Regions from separate parts of the Rahnella sp. WP5 genome, predicted to be linked through region 3. Evidence: predicted binding sites of a transcription regulator. Region 3 holds the regulator's gene; each other region holds the start of a gene.
The links. Region 3 encodes CRP, which controls carbon source genes, mostly activating them, when cyclic AMP is high. Its sites were predicted from a motif close to ATGTGANNNNNNTCACAT; they were not measured.

Region 1: EX31_RS08325 (YjcB family protein) is a predicted target of CRP. The motif match lies at 2,213-2,230, and genes of this name have one in related genera.
Region 2: EX31_RS06645 (arabinose ABC transporter substrate-binding protein) is a predicted target of CRP. The motif match lies at 4,958-4,975, and genes of this name have one in related genera.

What each region holds. Positions count from the first base shown of each region.
Region 1 is NZ_JQJR01000009.1:163,099-169,253, forward strand. Features, by position in the region: gene malT (HTH-type transcriptional regulator MalT) at 1-2,087, shown strand, start outside; gene EX31_RS08325 (YjcB family protein) at 2,340-2,624, shown strand; gene bglX (beta-glucosidase BglX) at 3,005-5,302, shown strand; gene pdeR (cyclic di-GMP phosphodiesterase) at 5,585-6,155, shown strand, end outside.
Region 2 is NZ_JQJR01000008.1:105,202-111,356, reverse strand. Features, by position in the region: gene araC (arabinose operon transcriptional regulator AraC) at 1-737, opposite strand, end outside; gene araH (L-arabinose ABC transporter permease AraH) at 914-1,918, opposite strand; gene araG (L-arabinose ABC transporter ATP-binding protein AraG) at 1,937-3,523, opposite strand; gene EX31_RS06645 (arabinose ABC transporter substrate-binding protein) at 3,707-4,693, opposite strand; gene EX31_RS06640 (ribulokinase) at 5,110-6,155, shown strand, end outside.
Region 3 is NZ_JQJR01000007.1:35,311-41,465, forward strand. Features, by position in the region: gene EX31_RS04610 (phosphoribulokinase) at 1-274, shown strand, start outside; gene EX31_RS04615 (OsmC family protein) at 278-685, opposite strand; gene crp (cAMP-activated global transcriptional regulator CRP) at 1,048-1,680, shown strand; gene EX31_RS04625 (YccS/YhfK family putative transporter) at 1,742-3,817, shown strand; gene EX31_RS04630 (bifunctional acetylornithine/succinyldiaminopimelate transaminase) at 4,513-5,730, opposite strand; gene EX31_RS04635 (aminodeoxychorismate synthase component II) at 5,854-6,155, opposite strand, start outside.

The DNA of each region.
Region 1 (6,155 bases), on a different contig from region 3:
AAGTCGCGGGCTGGGCCACCGCCTTGCAACTGATTGCGTTATCGGCGCGGCAGTCTTCTCACCCTTCACAGCATTCGACGCAGCAGTCCGCACGCAAACTGGCCGGGCTGAATGCCAGCCATCTTTCTGAATATCTGGTGGATGAAGTGCTGGATCGCGTTGATGCCCCGACGCGTGATTTTCTCCTGCGCTGCTCGCTGTTGCGCTCAATGAACGATGCGCTGATTGTGCGCCTGACCGGCAGCGAAAATGGTCAGCAACGGCTGGAAGAACTGGAACGTCAGGGATTATTCATCAACCGTATGGATGACAGCGGCGAATGGTTTAACTTCCACCCGCTGTTTGCCACATTCCTGCGTCAGCGTTGTCAGTGGGAACTGGCATCTGAGCTGCCTGCCATTCACCGCGCTGCCGCCGAAGGCTGGCTGGCACAAGGTTTTCCGGCCGAAGCCATTCATCATGCGCTGGGTGCCGAAGACACCAATCTGCTGCGCGATATTCTGCTGCAACATGCCTGGGCCCTGTTTAATCAAAGCGAGCTGGCGTTGCTGGAAGAATGTCTTGCCGCTCTGCCTTATGACCGGCTGATTCAGAATCCTAAACTGGTGTTGTTGCAGGCATGGCTCGCACAAAGTCAGCACCGTTATGCTGAAGTCGAGGTGTTGCTGGCCCGCGCTGAAAGCGAAATGAAACAGCATAATATTGTGATGGAACAGGCACTGGCGGCCGAGTTTGATGCCCTGCGGGCACAGGTGGCTATCAACGACGGACGTCAGGATGAGGCGGAAAAACTGGCCACTGAGGCGCTGCGCTATCTGCCTTATGAAAGCTATTACAGCCGCATTGTGGCCACGTCCGTGACCGGTGAAATCCAGCACTGCAAAGGGGATCTCACCCGCGCACTGCCGCTGATGCAGCAGACCGAGCAAATCGCCCGCCGTTATGAAGCCTATCACTACGCCTTATGGGCGCTGCTGCAACAGAGTGAAATTCTGATTGCTCAGGGCTTTTTGCAGGCCGCGTTTGAGATGCAGGATCGCGCTTTTGAACTGGTGCGCGAACAGCATCTTGAACAGTTGCCGATGCACGAATTTTTATTGCGTTTACGTTCCCAGCTGCTGTGGTCATGGTCGCGGCTCGATGATGCAGAAGAAGCTGCGCGTGAAGGGCTTAATGTGCTGAGCAATTTCCAGCCGCAACAGCAGTTGCAATGCCTGGCAATGCTGGCGAAATGTTCGCTGGCACGCGGTCAGCTCGACAACGCCCATCATCATTTACAACGCTGTGAAGCATTGCTGAAAACCGGTCAGTATCACATTGACTGGCTGACCAATACCGATAAGCCGCGGGTGATTTACTGGCAGATGATTGGCGATAAAAACGCTGCACGCCAGTGGCTGCAACAGGCGCGTAAACCGGACATGGCAGATAACCATTTCCAGCAAGGTCAGTGGCGAAATATTGCCCGCGTACAGATTTTGCTGGAACAGTTTGATGAAGCTGAAGTGGTGCTCGATGAACTGAATCAGAATGCCCGGCAGTTGCGCCTGACCAGCGATCTGAACCGCAATTTGCTGCTGAGTAACTTACTTTACTGGCAAACCGGGCGCAAAAGTGACGCCCAAAAAGCATTGATCGAAGCGCTGGCGCTGGCGAACCGTACCGGTTTTGTCAGTCATTTCGTCATCGAAGGGGAAATGATGGCGCAACAACTGCGCCAGTTGATCCAGCTTAATCTGCTACCGGAACTGGAACAGCGCCGCGCCCAGCAGATTTTGCGCGAAATTAACCAGCATCACCGTCATAAGTTTGCGCATTTCGACGAAGGCTTTGTGAACAAACTGCTGACCCATCCGCAAGTGCCGGAGCTAATCCGTACCAGTCCGCTGACGCAGCGCGAGTGGCAGGTTCTGGGGCTGATTTACTCCGGCTACAGTAATGACCAGATTGCCGGTGAGCTGGACGTTGCATCAACGACCATCAAAACCCATATCCGTAATCTGTATCAGAAACTGGGTGTTGCGCACCGGCAGGAAGCGGTGCAGCAGGCTCAGCACCTGTTACAAGTGATGGGTTACGGCGCGTAATTATCTCTTCAAAATACATCACGATTTCTCCGCTTTTCATAACACATCGTCAAAATAAGTTGATGTGTTATGCCTATTTTTTATTAGCGAACATTTTTTACTCAAAAATAAAATCCGGTGATATAATGTGACCGTCATCACATAATTGTAATTCACCATTTCTTCTGTAAAGCCCATTGCCCGCCCGTCGTAGCAGCCTTCCGGCTGATTTTGGCTTCGTGCAAGTGGCTGTAGTAAGTAAGGATTTTATCGATGGGTACATTAACTGCCGGGATTTTAATGATGCGCTGGGAATTGCTGAGCGCTTTTTTGATGTTCTGCACCAGCCAGCTTAATATTGTTTGTCGCCAGTCCAGCCGCAATACCATGGCATTCGTTTGCAGTGGTATCGGCCTCACCGTGACCTGTTTCTTTGTCATGAGCCTGATGGGCATGAGCTACAACGCCGTTGCCGTCGCGCAATTCTGGGCAAACACCAAAGACGTTTTCTTTGATGTCATGAGCAAAACCCCGACCGATATGTCTTACTACTATTAATCCGATTTCCTTAGCGGATATTCCAGATTATTAAAGGGCAGAACCGCATGTTCTGCCCTTTTTGTTATCCCGCGCTTTCCCCCCGTGTTACTTCTGATGATTATTTGTTCAGCCGGATGTCATGTAATCCTAAATATAAAAATTTGCGTGACGCATCGAATGTCTTTTTGTATCTATCATTCTGATTACCTGTAAATTGCGGGATGTACCGAAAGGTAAAAAGATATTGTGCTGGCGTCTAAACTATTCATTGCTAATAGTTGAAGGGACGTATTAGATTCTCACTCTATACTTTTCTTAGAATGATCATTGCTTTGTTTGCTTCAGGCTGCTGAATTTTCTCTGATTTGGCTCCCCTGCTTATGGTTGAAGGAATTCCGATGAATACGCATCACATGCTTGGCGCGTTAGTGTTACTGGTAAGTTCTGCTTCTTCTCTCGCCGTTGAAACAACGGGCATTCCTCAGGATCAGGTGAAAGAGCGCAACGCGTTCATTGCCGATTTGATGAAAAAAATGACCCTTGATGAAAAAATCGGTCAGCTGAATCTGGTCACTGTGGGGCCTGAGTACCAAAAAGAAGCCATCATGGCTGACATCCGCGCTGGTAAAGTCGGTGGCGTGTTTAACACGGTAACTAAGCCCGATATCCGCCGTATGCAGGATCAGGTGCAGTACAGCCGCCTGAAAATTCCTCCGTTTTATGCCTATGACGTGGTGCATGGGCAGCGCACGATTTTCCCTATCAGCCTCGGTCTGGCGGCGAGCTGGGATATGCAGGCGGTGGCGACCAGCGCACGTATTTCAGCCCAGGAAACGGCAGCCGATGGCCTGAACATGACGTTCTCACCGATGGTCGATATCACCCGTGATCCGCGCTGGGGCCGTGTTTCTGAAGGTTTCGGCGAAGATACCTATCTGACCTCGCGCCTCGCGCATGAAATGGTTACCGGTTATCAGGGCAAAGATCCGTCTGCCCCTGACGCCGTCATGGCAAACGTCAAACACTATGCGTTGTACGGTGCTGTCGAAGGCGGCCGCGAATACAACACTGTGGACATGAGCCTGACCCGCATGTTCAACGATTACATGCCACCTTATAAAGCGGCAGTCGATGCGGGTGCCGGCGGTGTGATGGTGGCACTGAACAGCGTTAACGGTATTCCTGCCACCTCGAATACCTGGCTGCTGAAAGATATTCTGCGCGATGACTGGCAGTTCAAGGGCCTGACTGTCAGCGACCATGGCGCCATTGGCGGACTGGTCAAACATGGCGTAGCCGAAGACGATCGTCAGGCTGCCGCGATGGCGCTGAAAGCCGGTGTCGATATGGACATGGCTGACAATATGTACGGTAAGTACCTGAAAGGATTACTTGCCGACGGCATGGTGAGCCAGAAAGACATTGACCGCGCCGTTCGCGATGTTCTGGCCGCGAAATGGGATATGGGGCTGTTTGTTGATGAATATCGTCATTTAGGCCCGCAGTCGAGCGATCCGGCTGACACCAACGCCGAAAGCCGTCTGCATCGTCAGGAGGCGCGCGAAGTGGCACGTACTTCGCTGGTGCTGCTGAAAAATAACAATCAAACGTTACCGTTAAATAAAAAAGGCACGATTGCCGTCGTTGGCGCGCTGGCTGACAGCAAGCGTGACGTGATGGGCAGTTGGTCGGCAGCCGGTAAGGCAGCGCAGGCAGTCACTGTGTTGCAGGGGATGAAAGATGTGCTCGGTGATAAAGGCACTATCCTCTATGCCCGCGGTGCCAACGTCACCAACGATCAGGCTCTGGTCGATTTCCTGAACTCTTACGAGAAACAGGTGATCAACGATCCACGCAAACCGCAGGATATGATCGACGAAGCGGTGAAAACAGCAGAAAAAGCTGACGTTGTGGTCGCCGTAGTCGGCGAAGCACAAGGCATGGCGCACGAAGCGTCCAGCCGTTCCGAAATTAACATTCCGCAAAGCCAGCGTGACCTGCTCAAGGCATTGAAAGCCACCGGTAAACCGCTGGTTGTCGTGTTAATGAATGGCCGTCCGCTGACCCTGTCGTGGGAAAACGAAATTTCTGATGCCATGCTGGAAACCTGGTTCAGCGGCACCGAAGGCGGACATGCGATTGCCGACGTTCTGTTTGGAGACTACAATCCATCAGGCAAACTGCCGATGACCTTCCCACGCTCAGTCGGGCAAATTCCTTTGTACAATAGCGTGCTCAATACCGGCCGTCCGTTTAATCCTCAGCATCCAGATAAATACACTACCCGTTATTTTGATATTACCAACGGCCCGCTGTTCCCGTTCGGTTATGGCCTGAGCTACACCAGCTTCAGTATGTCTGACGTGAGTTTGTCATCCACCACGATGGATGCCGGACACCCGCTCACCGCCAGCGTGACGGTGAAAAACACCGGCAAAGTCAGCGGTGCGACGATCGTCCAGATGTACCTGCAGGATGTCACGGCGTCGATCAGTCGTCCGGTTAAAGAGTTGAAGAATTTTGAGAAAATCAACCTGCAGCCGGGCGAAGAGAAAGTTGTTACCTTTGCGATCACCGAAAAAGATTTACGCTTCTACAACGATAAGTTGAAATGGGCTTCAGAGCCTGGAAAGTTCAATGTATTCGTGGGGTTAGATTCTCAGGATGTGAAACAAACCAGTTTCCTGCTGAAATAACTTTCCGGGCCTGAAATCAGGCCCGGAAGAGAATCAAAAACCTTCTCTCTCAGGCGGTATTCCGGTAACGGAGACCGCCTGTTCTGAGCAGTAATTTCTGTCCGGTAACTGGATATATAACTGGCAGTGGCTAACCTTAAATTCAATGTGTTACGCCATTCCGCCCTTGTCCGTTTTTTTACGGAACGTGGCGAATGTGCTGAACAGAGTAAGCTCCGTCTGTGCTGACTGTCGCCCGTCGCCACACTGACGGCGTATAGCGTTCTTTGCGGAGAAACATTCATGGTCGACTCTCAAGATGCTTCCCTCCTGTACCTGCACTTTGGTACACCACGCCCATATTGGCGACTGGGTTCAGACAGCAATGCCCTGGAGTTATCCGCAGAGAAAGGCGTCGTCAATATTGCTATCTCTCTGACGCAGTGGCAGGCAGGGAAAATAAGGCAACTCACCGGGATCACCTCGAGTTTTACCCTGGATATCACGCTATTCGGATCCCCTGCGCGTTTGTATCTTGTCGGGCGAAAAATCGACAGTAAAGCCTGGGCCGGTACGGCCTCCGCCTATCAGGACACTGAGTCTGTCGCCCATGACCTTGAAGTCGGTCTGACCTTTGCTGAGCAGGTGGTTTCTGAAGCCAACTCCGTGATCGTGATTATCGATCAGGAAGGCAAAATCCATCGTTTTAACCGTCTGAGCGAGGAATATACCGGCCTGCGCGAAGAAGATGTTATCGGACGCAGCGCCTATGACCTTTTTATGTCGATGGAAGAAGGCCTGGCCTCACGTCAGAATATCAATGGTTTTTTCCAGCATCAGCAATCTTATGAAGTGGAACGCTGGATCAACACCG
Region 2 (6,155 bases), on a different contig from region 3:
GTTTGTAATAAGAGTTTGGCGCGGATCACCCGCTGATCTTCGCGCCAGCGCAGGATGTTGATCCCGACCTGTTCGCGGAATAAATGCGCCAGCCGCGATGGTGAGAGGCAAACATGGCGGGCGACTTCATCGATACGCAGCTCACCCGCCAGATTGCCGGTAATAAACTGGCAGGCTTCGATGACACGTGGGTCCATGATTTTCTGCGGACTCTGCGGATCTTCTTCCATGGCACGCAGCAACAGACGTTCCAGCAGATTCATCCCCAGCTCTTCGCAAAAACGTCGCCCCGATTTTTGCGTTTGTTCGATGTTGGCAAACAGACGGTCAAATTCCAGCAACAAGGTATTATTCGGTAAAGAAAGACGCCCGACATCGCGGGTTTTGGTGTGCCATTCCAGCCAGTCTGCCCAGTAGGCGCGCGGGCGGAAATACACCCAGCGATGATACCAGGAGTCGGCGTTGGCAGAACGACTGTAAAGATGGCGGGCTATCGGTGGGAATAACAGCAGATCACCGGGATTGCAGTAGAACGTGTCTTCGCCGTCGAAGACTTTACCCTGCCCCTTCACCGTCAAATTAAGAATGTAGCCTTTCATTCCACCCGGACGGTCGATGGCGAAATCCAGTGGCCCGTCAGCAAGGATAGGTGTCATACCGGCGACCAGATAGGCATTGAAACTGTAACCCGGTAACAGCGGATTTTGCTGCTGATCCTGAATCATACGGTGATACATCGAACCTCCTGAAACTTCACTGGACTATGGACTTTTCATCTATTCTAATCGGCAGTGAAAACGCTGCCAGTAAAGGTTGCTAAATTGTGAACAACCACGCGTTTTTTCGGCATTTAACCCGTAATAGCGTTAAATGCCGCGTGATGATTGCGTGAAAGCGTTATCACAAAACCAGATTAAACGGTCTTTTTCGCTTTCTGTTTGTAGCGGTCGAAGATAACTGCCGCCAGCAGGATCAAGCCACGTACCACATATTGCGAGAACGGAGAAATGTTCAGCAGGTTCATGGCATTTTCCACGGTACCCAGAATGAGGATCCCGGAAACCACATAGGAAATTTTACCGATACCGCCTTTCAGGGAAACGCCACCCAATACGCAGGCAGAGATAACGATCAGCTCGAAGCCCAGTGAGGTCATCGGCTGGCCGCTGGTCATACGTGACGCCAGAATGATCCCCGCCGCCGCTGATACCAGCCCGGACAGCACGAAGATGATGATTTTCGTACGCACCACCGGCACACCGGCCAGACGCGCCGCATCTTCATTACCGCCAATCGCCAGTGTGTTACGCCCGAAGGTGGTTTTGTTCAGCAACAGACCAAAGATGATCAGACAGCCGACCGTCAGCCAGATAGGTGCAGGCAGCCCCAGCCAGTTGGCATAACCGAGGGTGAAGAAACGTTCGTCTTCGATGCCCACCGCTTTACCGTCAGAAATGATGTACGCAAGACCGCGCACAATCTGCATAGTGGCAAGCGTGGTGATCAGCGCATTGATTTTCAGACGGGCGATAACAAAACCGTTGAGCAAACCGGTCAGCATCCCGAGCAGTAAACCGGCAGCAACGCCGATCCACAGGCTTTCGGTCATGTTGATCACCACGGCGGTGGTAACGCCCGCACAGGCAATCACCGATGCAACAGACAGATCGAAGTCACCGGAAGCCAGACAGAACAGCATCCCGCAGGCCACCATGCCGGACATCGAAATCGCCAGCCCCAACCCTTTCATGTTGATGAAAGAACTGAAGTTTGGCACGAAAATGGTACAGGCGATAAACAGCACGGCGAACACCACTAACATGCCGTAACTGTCCCAGATACGCATCAGACCCTGGCCGCCGCGTGAGGCTGCTGAAGGTTGATCCGGTTTGGCTGAATTGGTTGTCATACTCGACATAATATTTTTGCTCCTCAGTCAGGCAGCGTCATGGGCAGAATCAAGAACTGGCGTGCGCAACATAGCGAGCCCCAGCGCTTTTTCTTCGGTGGCGTCGTCATGCAACAGTTCGCCGGAGATTGCGCCTTCGCGCATCACCACCACCCTGTCGGCCAGACCCAGCACTTCCGGTAAATCACTGGACGCAAACAGCACCGCAATGCCTTGTTTTGCCAGTGAATAAATCACATTATAAATTTCATGCTTGGCGCCAACGTCAATACCCCGCGTTGGTTCATCCAGCAAAATGACTTTCATTTCTTCCGACAACCAGCGACCCAGAATGGCTTTTTGCTGATTACCCCCTGAAAGGTTCATGATCAGTTGCTGGTCGCTGGGGGTTTTGATATTCAGCGCATCGATATGTTTACGCGCATTTTTCGCTTCCCAGGCGTTGTTGATCAGGCACCCTGCTTTCACCGTTTTGCGACGGGCGCTGATGTTGATGTTGTCGCGCACCGAGTGCACAGGAATAATGCCGTCAGCTTTGCGGTCTTCCGGGCACAACATGATGCCCTGGCGGATCGCATCTGCCGGTTTACGAATATTCAGCGCTACACCGTCCAGCCGGACGGTACCGCCGGTAATACGCGTACCACCAAATAATCCTTTCATCAGCTCACTGCGCCCTGCACCCACCAGCCCGAACAGGCCGACGATTTCGCCCTGACGTACCGTCAGGCTGATCGGCGTTCTCACGCCCGGTGCTTTCACCTCATCCAGTTCAAGGCGAATTTCGCCGTGCGGACGTGGCGCGTAACCGTAAATGTCATCGAGATTACGGCCAACCATCGCCTGCACCAGCTTGCTGTTATCCACCTGCGTCATGTCGTCAAAGGTGCGAACGTAACGTCCGTCTTTGAAAACGGTGACAGCGTCACTTAATGCAAAGATCTCTTCCATACGGTGTGAGACATATAAAATCACACGTCCTTCCGCCCGTAACTCACGGATAACACGGAACAATTGTTCAATTTCGCGTGCAGAAAGCGAACTGGTAGGTTCATCGAATGCAATAATTTTGGCATTGCGCGCCAGCGCCTTGGCAATTTCCACCATCTGCCACTGGCCGATGGAGAGATATTTCAGCGGTGTATCGGGGTCGATATCCAGCCCGAGATGTTCAAGCTGAAGTTTGGCTTCGTAACGCAGCAATTTACGGTTCACAAAACCGTGTTTGCTCGGCAACTGCCCGAGATAAATGTTCTCTGCTACCGTCATTTCCGGCACCAGATGGAGTTCCTGATAAATGATCGCCACACCGGCATCGAGCGCATCCGTGGTATGGCTGAACGCGACCGGCTGGCCTTTGATATGAATATTGCCCTGGGAAGGCTGATAGTTCCCGCTGAGGATCTTCAGCAGGGTGGATTTCCCCGCTCCGTTTTCGCCCATCAGCGCATGAATTTGTCCGGCGTAACAATTGAATGAAATACCGTCCAGCGCTTTCACGCCCGGAAAAGTTTTGCCAATGTCATGGAATTCCAGATACGGCCTGGCCGCATCAAACTCCGTCAGTGACGGTGTCAGCAAAGGCGTCTTATTATCGAAAGATTGCTGAGTCATAGTGGCTACCTGGAAGTTGAGTAAGTATGGATGCACGCCACTGCAAAGCAGAAAACAGTTCAAACTATTTAAAACTGTCGTCCGTTCTGCAGCAGCGTCTTCTAATGCTCGTTCTCAATCGCATTCCTCTAAATCATTCGGGTTGCAGCCAACGCATCTGCAGCCCGAAGGATGACGAGGAAATTACATTAAGCCTTTCTTCTTCAGCTCTTCTTTGAAGTTGTCGCGGGTAATCAGGACAACATCCGTCACTTCGGTAAATTTCGGTGGTTCAACGCCTTTGGTAACCCATTCATTCAGCATCTGAATACTTTTGTAACCGTGGATATCCGGGCTAGGTAACAGGGAACCGTAGAAGCCAGTCTGGGCGCTTTTTGACAACTCATTCACTGCATCCACACCGTTGATGCCGATGCCGATCACGTTAGCCGCTTTAAAGCCCTGACCTTCGGTTGCACGCACGCCACCCAATACGGTGTTGTCGTTCATGCCGATGATCAGCCAGTTTTTCACTTCAGGATGTTGCACCAGCAGGGAGTTACCGGCATCCAGTGCGCCCGGGATGTCGTTAGATTTAGTCGGGACTTTGTAGATTTGTTTTTCCGGGAAACCGGCAGCTTTCAGTGCCTCCATTGAACCGGAGGTGCGGCGGCGCGCCGTATCGAGTTCATCGGCAGTAATGGCCATCACGCCGGTATCAGCGACTTTCCAGCCACGTTTTTGCATTTCTTTATACAGTTCCTGCCCCTGACGTTCGCCGATTTTGGTCGCGGCCATCATGACTAATGGCACTTCTTCCATTGGCTTGCCTTTGGCATTCACAAACTGGTCATCCACCTGGATCACTTTCATGTCATAGCTGCGCGCTTTCGCCATGATGGCAGGGCCGAGACGCGGATCCGGCGTACAGATGACAAAGCCTTTCGCGCCGTTGGCCGCCAGGCTGTCGATTGCATTCAACGTTTTTTCACCATCCGGCACGGCGATTTTAATGACGTCGAAGTGAAGATCCTTACCGGCTTTATCTGCGAACCGCCATTCAGTCTGGAACCACGGCTCTTCCGGCTGTTTAACCAGGAAGCCCAGCTTCGGATTCTCGGCTGCCATAGCTGAATGTGACATAAGGGCAGCTAACCCGACCGCCGCTAATGCCTTAGTGAATTTATGCATGATGTTCTCCGACTTTTATTGTTGTTTTTCACAATCACAGTCTTAAATCTGGTGGTTTGCCGCAATCGTGAAAACGTTATCAGTAGCGTAAAGAAACAAAGTGAAAGTGCGGCGAAGTCCAGTTTATAGAGGATTTGCGTCACACTCTCTTGTAAGACGGGTTAAGTTTTAGCGGTAATTTTGCAGCGGAATGTAGAGCGCTATCACACGGCGGGAAAACAGCAGGTTTGTGCATAGATATAGCGATTTTAGCCAAACGCTAACATTTGACCAACCTCACAGAAACATCATTGGGAGCAGATTTGTGCATACTTCCAGCTAACGCCTCCTCACTCACTTTTTTGCATCCTCCTACTGTTAGAGCAATTCGATTCGCCGCCGTAATGACTACGGCAAACCTGAAGGAGTGAGAAAGAATGACGCAAGGTGCGATTGCTCTTGGTCTTGATTTTGGCAGCGATTCCGTCCGTGCCCTGGCTGTGGATTGTCAGACCGGTGCCGAGATGGAAACCGATGTGGTTTATTATCCGCGCTGGAATGAAGGTCGCTATTGTGATGCGGCAATAAATCAGTTCCGCCATCACCCGCTCGACTATATAGAGGCAATGGAGCAGGCGATTAAAAACGTTGTGCAACGGCTGGGCAGCGAGCGGGCTGCACGCGTGGTGGGTATCGGCGTCGATTCCACCGGCTCAACCCCGGCTCCTGTCGATGAGGAAGGCAACATTCTGGCGCTGAAAGCGGAATTTGCCGAAAACCCGAACGCCATGTTTGTGCTCTGGAAAGATCACACGGCAATAGAAGAAGCGGAAGAGATCAACCGTCTGTGTCGCAGCGGCGATTTCCCCGACTATTCCCGCTATATCGGCGGCGTTTATTCCTCAGAATGGTTCTGGGCGAAAATCTTGCACGTTTCCCGTGCTGATGCTGCGGTTAAACAAGCAGCCGCGTCATGGGTTGAATTGTGCGACTGGGTGCCCGCCCTGCTTTCCGGCACCACCGCGCCGGACAAAGTGGTGCGCGGACGTTGCAGCGCCGGACACAAAATGCTCTGGCATCCGTCATGGGGCGGCCTGCCACCAAAAGCGTTCTTTGCCGCCCTCGATCCGCTGCTGGTTGAACATCTGCCCTATCCGCTGTTTACCGACACCGTCACCGCCGAACAGGCTGTTGGCACACTGACACCTGAATGGGCAGAACGTCTTGGCTTACCCGCCAGTGTGGTGCTTTCGGGCGGCGCATTCGACTGCCATATGGGGGCAGTCGGCGCGGGCGCACAGCCTTATACGCTGGTCAAAGTGATCGGCACCTCCACCTGCGACATCCTGATCGCCGATAAAGAACGCGTAAACGACCGCGCTATCGCCGGGATCTGCGGACAGGTGGAAGGCAGCGTCGTGCCGGACATGATCGGGATGGAAGCCGGACAATCCGCTTTCGGCGACATGTACGCCTGGTTCAG
Region 3 (6,155 bases):
CCGCACGCACATCAATTTCCAGCGGGTACCCACCATCGATACCTCGAACCCGTTTGCCGCCAAAGCCATTCCGTCACTGGATGAAAGCTTTGTGGTGATTCATTTTCAGGGGCTGGATGACATCGATTTCCCGTATCTGCTGGCCATGCTGCAAGGGTCGTTTATCTCGCACATCAAAACACTGGTGGTGCCGGGCGGCAAAATGGGGCTGGCGATGGAGCTGATCATGGCGCCGCTGGTGCAGCGCCTGATGGAAGGCAAGAAGATCGAGTAAACTTTATTCGGCTGCAATCACTTCAAAGCTGTGGGTGATTGTGGCCGCTTTCCCCAGCATCAGAGACACAGAACAGTATTTTTCGGCAGACAGGCTGACTGCGCGTTCAACAATCTTATCGGTCAGATCCTTACCGGTGACGATAAAATGCAGATTGATGTGAGTGAACAGACGCGGCGCTTCTTCGCGGCGTTGTGAGGTCAGCTTCACTTCACAATCACGCACGTCATTACGACCTTTTTGCAAAATTGACACCACGTCGATTGCACTACACCCCCCTGCGGACATCAGTAACATTTCCATCGGGCTTGGGGCTTTATCACCCGCGTTTCCATCCATTGAAATCTGATGACCCGATGCAGACTCACCTAAAAATGTCAGTCCTTCAACCCATTTGACACGTGCATGCATGAACTATTCTCCCGGTGAATAAACTTGTCGAAATCTGCTCTCAGAGTACCCTTTCACCTAAAATCTGGCAACGTAACCCGATCGCCATCATGCTGAAGCGAGACAACAGAAGACAGCATCTCAAACCTGTGCTACAAACAAAGCCGAAACATACTTTCCAGTAAATTGCGGTGACGGTTTTTGCGGTTTAAGTACAGAACCCACGGTGATGACAGCAATAAACAGGCTGTTGCACTCCGACATCCGCTTGCAGCATTTCTGGAGAGTTATATGCTGAAAGGGCGCTTTGGATTTGAAGTGCCGTACAGGGAACTCTGAGCCCTGTGATTTTGGGCAGCGATAACAACAGAGGATAATAGCAAATGGTTCTCGGCAAGCCACAAACAGACCCGACTCTTGAATGGTTCCTGTCTCACTGTCATATACATAAGTATCCTTCTAAAAGTACGCTGATTCACCAGGGTGAAAAAGCCGAAACGCTTTACTACATCGTGAAAGGGTCAGTTGCTGTCCTGATTAAAGATGAAGAAGGCAAGGAAATGATACTGTCCTACCTTAACCAAGGTGACTTCATCGGTGAGCTGGGACTCTTCGAAGAAGGTCAGGAACGCAGTGCCTGGGTACGTGCTAAAACTGCCTGTGAAGTGGCTGAAATTTCGTATAAAAAATTCCGCCAGCTGATTCAGGTTAACCCGGATATTCTGATGCGTCTCTCCGCGCAGATGGCAAACCGTCTGCAAGTGACGTCAGAGAAAGTCGGCAACCTTGCCTTCCTTGACGTTACCGGTCGTATCGCTCAAACCTTGCTCAATCTGGCTAAACAGCCTGATGCAATGACCCATCCGGACGGGATGCAAATCAAGATCACCCGCCAGGAAATTGGCCAAATCGTCGGTTGTTCACGTGAAACAGTCGGACGCATTCTCAAAATGCTGGAAGATCAGAGCCTGATCTCCGCACACGGTAAAACGATTGTCGTTTACGGCACACGTTAATCCCTCAAAAATTGGCGCGGCAAAACACTGTCGCGCCTTTTTTATGGGCTAAGCTTTACCCATGACGCTATGGCGAAGACTGTTTTACCATCCTGAAGTGAACTACGCGCTGCGCCAGACGCTGGTGTTGTGCTTACCTGTTGGCATTTGCTGGCTGTTTGGCAATTTGCAAATGGGCCTGCTGTTTTCCCTCTGCCCGGCCTGTTGTAACATCGCCGGTCTGGATACCCCGCATAAACGCTTTTTCAAACGCCTGCTCGTCGGCGGTTCACTCTTTGCCGTGAGCAGCCTTCTGCTGCAACTGATGCTCGAAAGCTGGCATATACCGCTGCCGCTGATCATGCTGTCGCTGGCGTTACTGCTGGGCGTCACCGGTGAAATCAGCCCGCTGCATGCGCGCCTGTTGCCCGGTGCGCTGGTGGCGACTATCTTCACGCTGAGTATGGTGGGCGTGCGCCCGATGTGGCAGGCCCCGGTGTTGTTCGCCGCTGGCACAGCCTGGTACGGATTGTTTAACTGGGCGTGGTTTCGTATTTCGGAAGAACAGCCGATGCGCGAAACGCTCAGCCAGCTCTATCTGCAACTCGCGGATTATTTCGAAGCTAAGTACAGCCTGCTGACGCAACACACCGATCCCGAAACCGCGTTACCCCCACTGCTAACCCGCCAGCAGCAGGTTATCGACCTGATTGCCCTGCTTTATCAGCAATTACACATGTTGCCCCAGCACGGACATCATCATCACCATAAACGGCTGTTTCAGCGTTTTCAGGTGGCGCTCGATTTGCAGGAGCATATTACAGTGAGCCTGCATCAGCCGGAAGAAGTGCAGAAACTGGTGGAGGAAAGCCATGCCGAAGCGGTTATCCGCCGAAATGCGCAGGTGATTTCCACCCGTCTTCGGGTGATTGCCGACGATATTCTTTATCACCGTTTATCCGGGCGCTTTACGATGGCCAATGAGCTGACCGCGCTGGAGAAAATCGCCGCGCGCAACCCGGACAATCCGGTAGGTCAGTTTTGTTATTACCATTTCAGCCGCATTGCCCGTCTGTTACGCACACAGCGGCCGTTGTACAAACGTGACCTGATGAACACCCAGCCGCGTTTGCCCTTCTGGCCCGCGCTGAAAAGCTATCTTTCCTTCAAATCCGTGGCACTGCGTAATGCCGCACGTTTGGGCATTATTCTGGCGATTGGCAGCAGTCTGGGTCTGTTCTTCAATTTGCCCAAACCCTACTGGATCTTGCTGACTATCATGTTGGTCAGCCAGAACGGTTATAACGCCACGCGGGTGAGGATCCAGCACCGTGCACTCGGTACGCTGGCCGGATTGCTGATTGCCTCAGGCTTGCTCAAACTGGAACTGCCGGAAGGCACCACGCTGCTGTGCATGTTGCTGATCACCCTGTTGTCCTATACCGTTCTGCGCAAAAACTACGGACTGGCGATGGTCGGCATGACGGTGACTGCAGTGTATACCCTGCAATTGCTGGCGATGAACGGCGTGCATTTTCTGGTACCACGACTGGTCGATACCCTGATCGGCTGCGCGCTGGCCTTTGGTGGCACTATCTGGCTGTGGCCGCAATGGCAAAGCGGTTTGCTGCGCCAGAATGCACACCAGGCGCTGGAAATCTATCAGGACGCTATCCGCCTGCTGCTCGAGGAAAGCCCCGACACCGCCAAACTGGCGTACACCCGTATGCAGGTCAATCAGGCGCACAATAAGCTGTTCACTTCGCTAAATCAGGCGATGCAGGAGCCGGGTTTTAACTCACATTATCTGGCGGATATGCGTTTGTGGGTGACGCACAGTCAGTTTGTGGTTGAGCATATCAACGCGATGACGATCCTCGCCCGCGAGCATTACATGCTGCCGGAAAAACTGGCGACAGAGTATTTACAGACCTGCGAAATCGCGCTGCAAAGCTGTCAGCAACGACTGCTCTACGACGGGCCGGGCAGCGAGAACAACCTGTTTAATGCGCCGGAACTTCACCCGGATATGCCACTGACCGAAATGGAACGCCATCTGCGGCGCGTAATTTCACATCTCAGCGTGATGCATACCATCTCGTCACTGGCGTGGAAGCAGAGGCCGCATCATGGGATCTGGCTGACGCGGCGGGCGTGAAGGGGGATGCCCCTTTCAAATCCCCGTTTTACTGGCTTGCAGCCAGACTGCTTTTTGAAATTGCGAATATCTCGGTTTCTCAAGTACGGATGCCGTGTACTGGCGTTCTTTTAAACGGATTGAGAAAGTTTCGGTTTTTCAATTGCCGTGTTCGCTTAACTCACCGAGCCGAAACCGACCAAAGAGGGCTAAGACGAGCCCTCTTTGGAATCTCCACGTCTTAAACTGCGCGCTTCGCTCGTAGGCTATGTTCCAGCAACCACAGCGACAGGCTGGAAATCTTGCCGCGTTGCGGTTCCTTCTCTCGGTCTTCGAGCCACTGGTCTCGAAGCCGCTCCGTTCAGCAAGATTTCTGATTCGCCCGCAGGATTCTAAATTCAAAAGCAGAAGGGTTTTATCTTTTAGAAATGTCGATTGGCGTGCTCAAAAATGGCACCGAATGAACGGTTCGAGACCTTAGGCTCGAAGCCTGAAATTCGGGAATCGCGCAGCGATGACATTTTGCGCCACACACTAATGCGCCAGAACATGTCCACCGTGCCCGCGACAGCGCGCAGTGAAAAAGCGAAGGGAGATCCAAGAGGGAAAAAGCACTTTTCCCTCTTGGTCGGTTTCGGCGCGAGAGGCCATGTGATAAATGTTAGTGAGAAACCGAAATTGTCTCGATCAAGCGTTTAAAGACGGAGGCGTGGGGCTCACCCCCCGCAAACTTTCCCCACTGCTTTCTCAAACCTTCCCATCCCCTCTTCAATATCCGCGAAGTCGATCACAAGCGATGGCGCAAACCGCATGACATTCGGTCCGGCGACCAGCATCATCAGCCCGCAGTCGGCGGCGGCGGCATGGAATTCTCCGGCGCGGTTTTTATACGCATCAGAAAGCTCGGCGCCGATCAGCAAACCCTGGCCGCGGAACTCTCTGAAGATGTGATATTTCTGGTTGATGGCCTCCAGCGCGCTGATGAATTTCTCGCGGCGCTCGTTGATCCCGGCCAGCACGTCTGGCGTATTGATGATATCCAGCGCGGCTTCAGCGACGGCGCAGGCCAGCGGGTTACCGCCGTAGGTGGTGCCATGTTTGCCCGGTTCCATCACCGAGGCCACGTCTTCGGTTGCCAGCATGGCGGAAACCGGGAAACCACCGCCGAGCGCTTTGGCAGTGGTCAGGATGTCCGGTGTCACGCCGTAATGCATGTAGCTGAACAACTTGCCGCTGCGCCCCATGCCGCTTTGTACTTCATCCAGCACCAGCAGCGCCTGATGTTTGTCACAAAGCTCGCGCAGACCTTGCAGAAACGCTTTGGTCGCAGGCGTGACACCGCCCTCCCCTTGCACAGGCTCGACAACAATGGCGCAGGTGTGGTCGTCGATCACCGCTTTTACGGCATCCAGGTCATTGAACGGCACGTGCACAATATCAGCGGGTTTCGGGCCGAAGCCGTCGGAGTATTTCGGCTGGCCACCCACGGAAACCGTGAACAGCGTGCGACCGTGGAAGGCATTATGGAAAGCGATGATCTTACTTTTGTACGGGCTGTGACGGTGCGAGGCGTAATAGCGCGCCAGTTTAAAGGCCGCTTCGTTGGCTTCAGCGCCGGAGTTGGCGAAGAATACGCGGTCGGCAAAGGTCGCGTCGATCAGCTTCTGCGCCAGTCGAAGGGCGGGTTCATTGGTAAATACGTTACTGACATGCCACAGGGTTTCGCCCTGCTCGTGCAACGCTTTCACCAGTGCCGGATGGCAATGTCCAAGCGCCGTCACAGCGATACCCCCGGCGAAATCAACGTACTCGTTCCCTTGCTGATCCCACACGCGACTGCCTTTACCTTTCACGGGAATGAATTTCGCAGGTGAATAAACCGGCAAAATAACTTTATCGAATGTGCCCCGATCTACCGATGATTTTTCCGCCATTACCCTTCTCCCTCACGACCATTGATATGAAAATATAATCACAAAATATGCATAAAAAATCACACACAGGCAAACAGAAATCGCATCTGATGGGTAAGTAATTTTTTCAGCAATATTAACTGATTAGATTTTAAGGAAATTATCCAAAAGCTGATGCCCCTGCTCGCTCAAAATGCTTTCAGGATGGAACTGAATGCCATGCAGCGGCAAGGTTTTGTGCATGATGCCCATAATGTCGTCACGACCACCATCCCGTTCTGTCCATGCAGTAACCTCGAAACAATCGGGCAGCGTCTGTGGCGCGACCACCAGCGAATGGTAGCGCGTCACGGTCAGCGGATTATTCAGCCCGGTAAAGACACTCCTGCCGGTATGGCGGACAGGGGATGTTTTGCCGTGAATGGCCTGCCGGGCGCGGACGATGC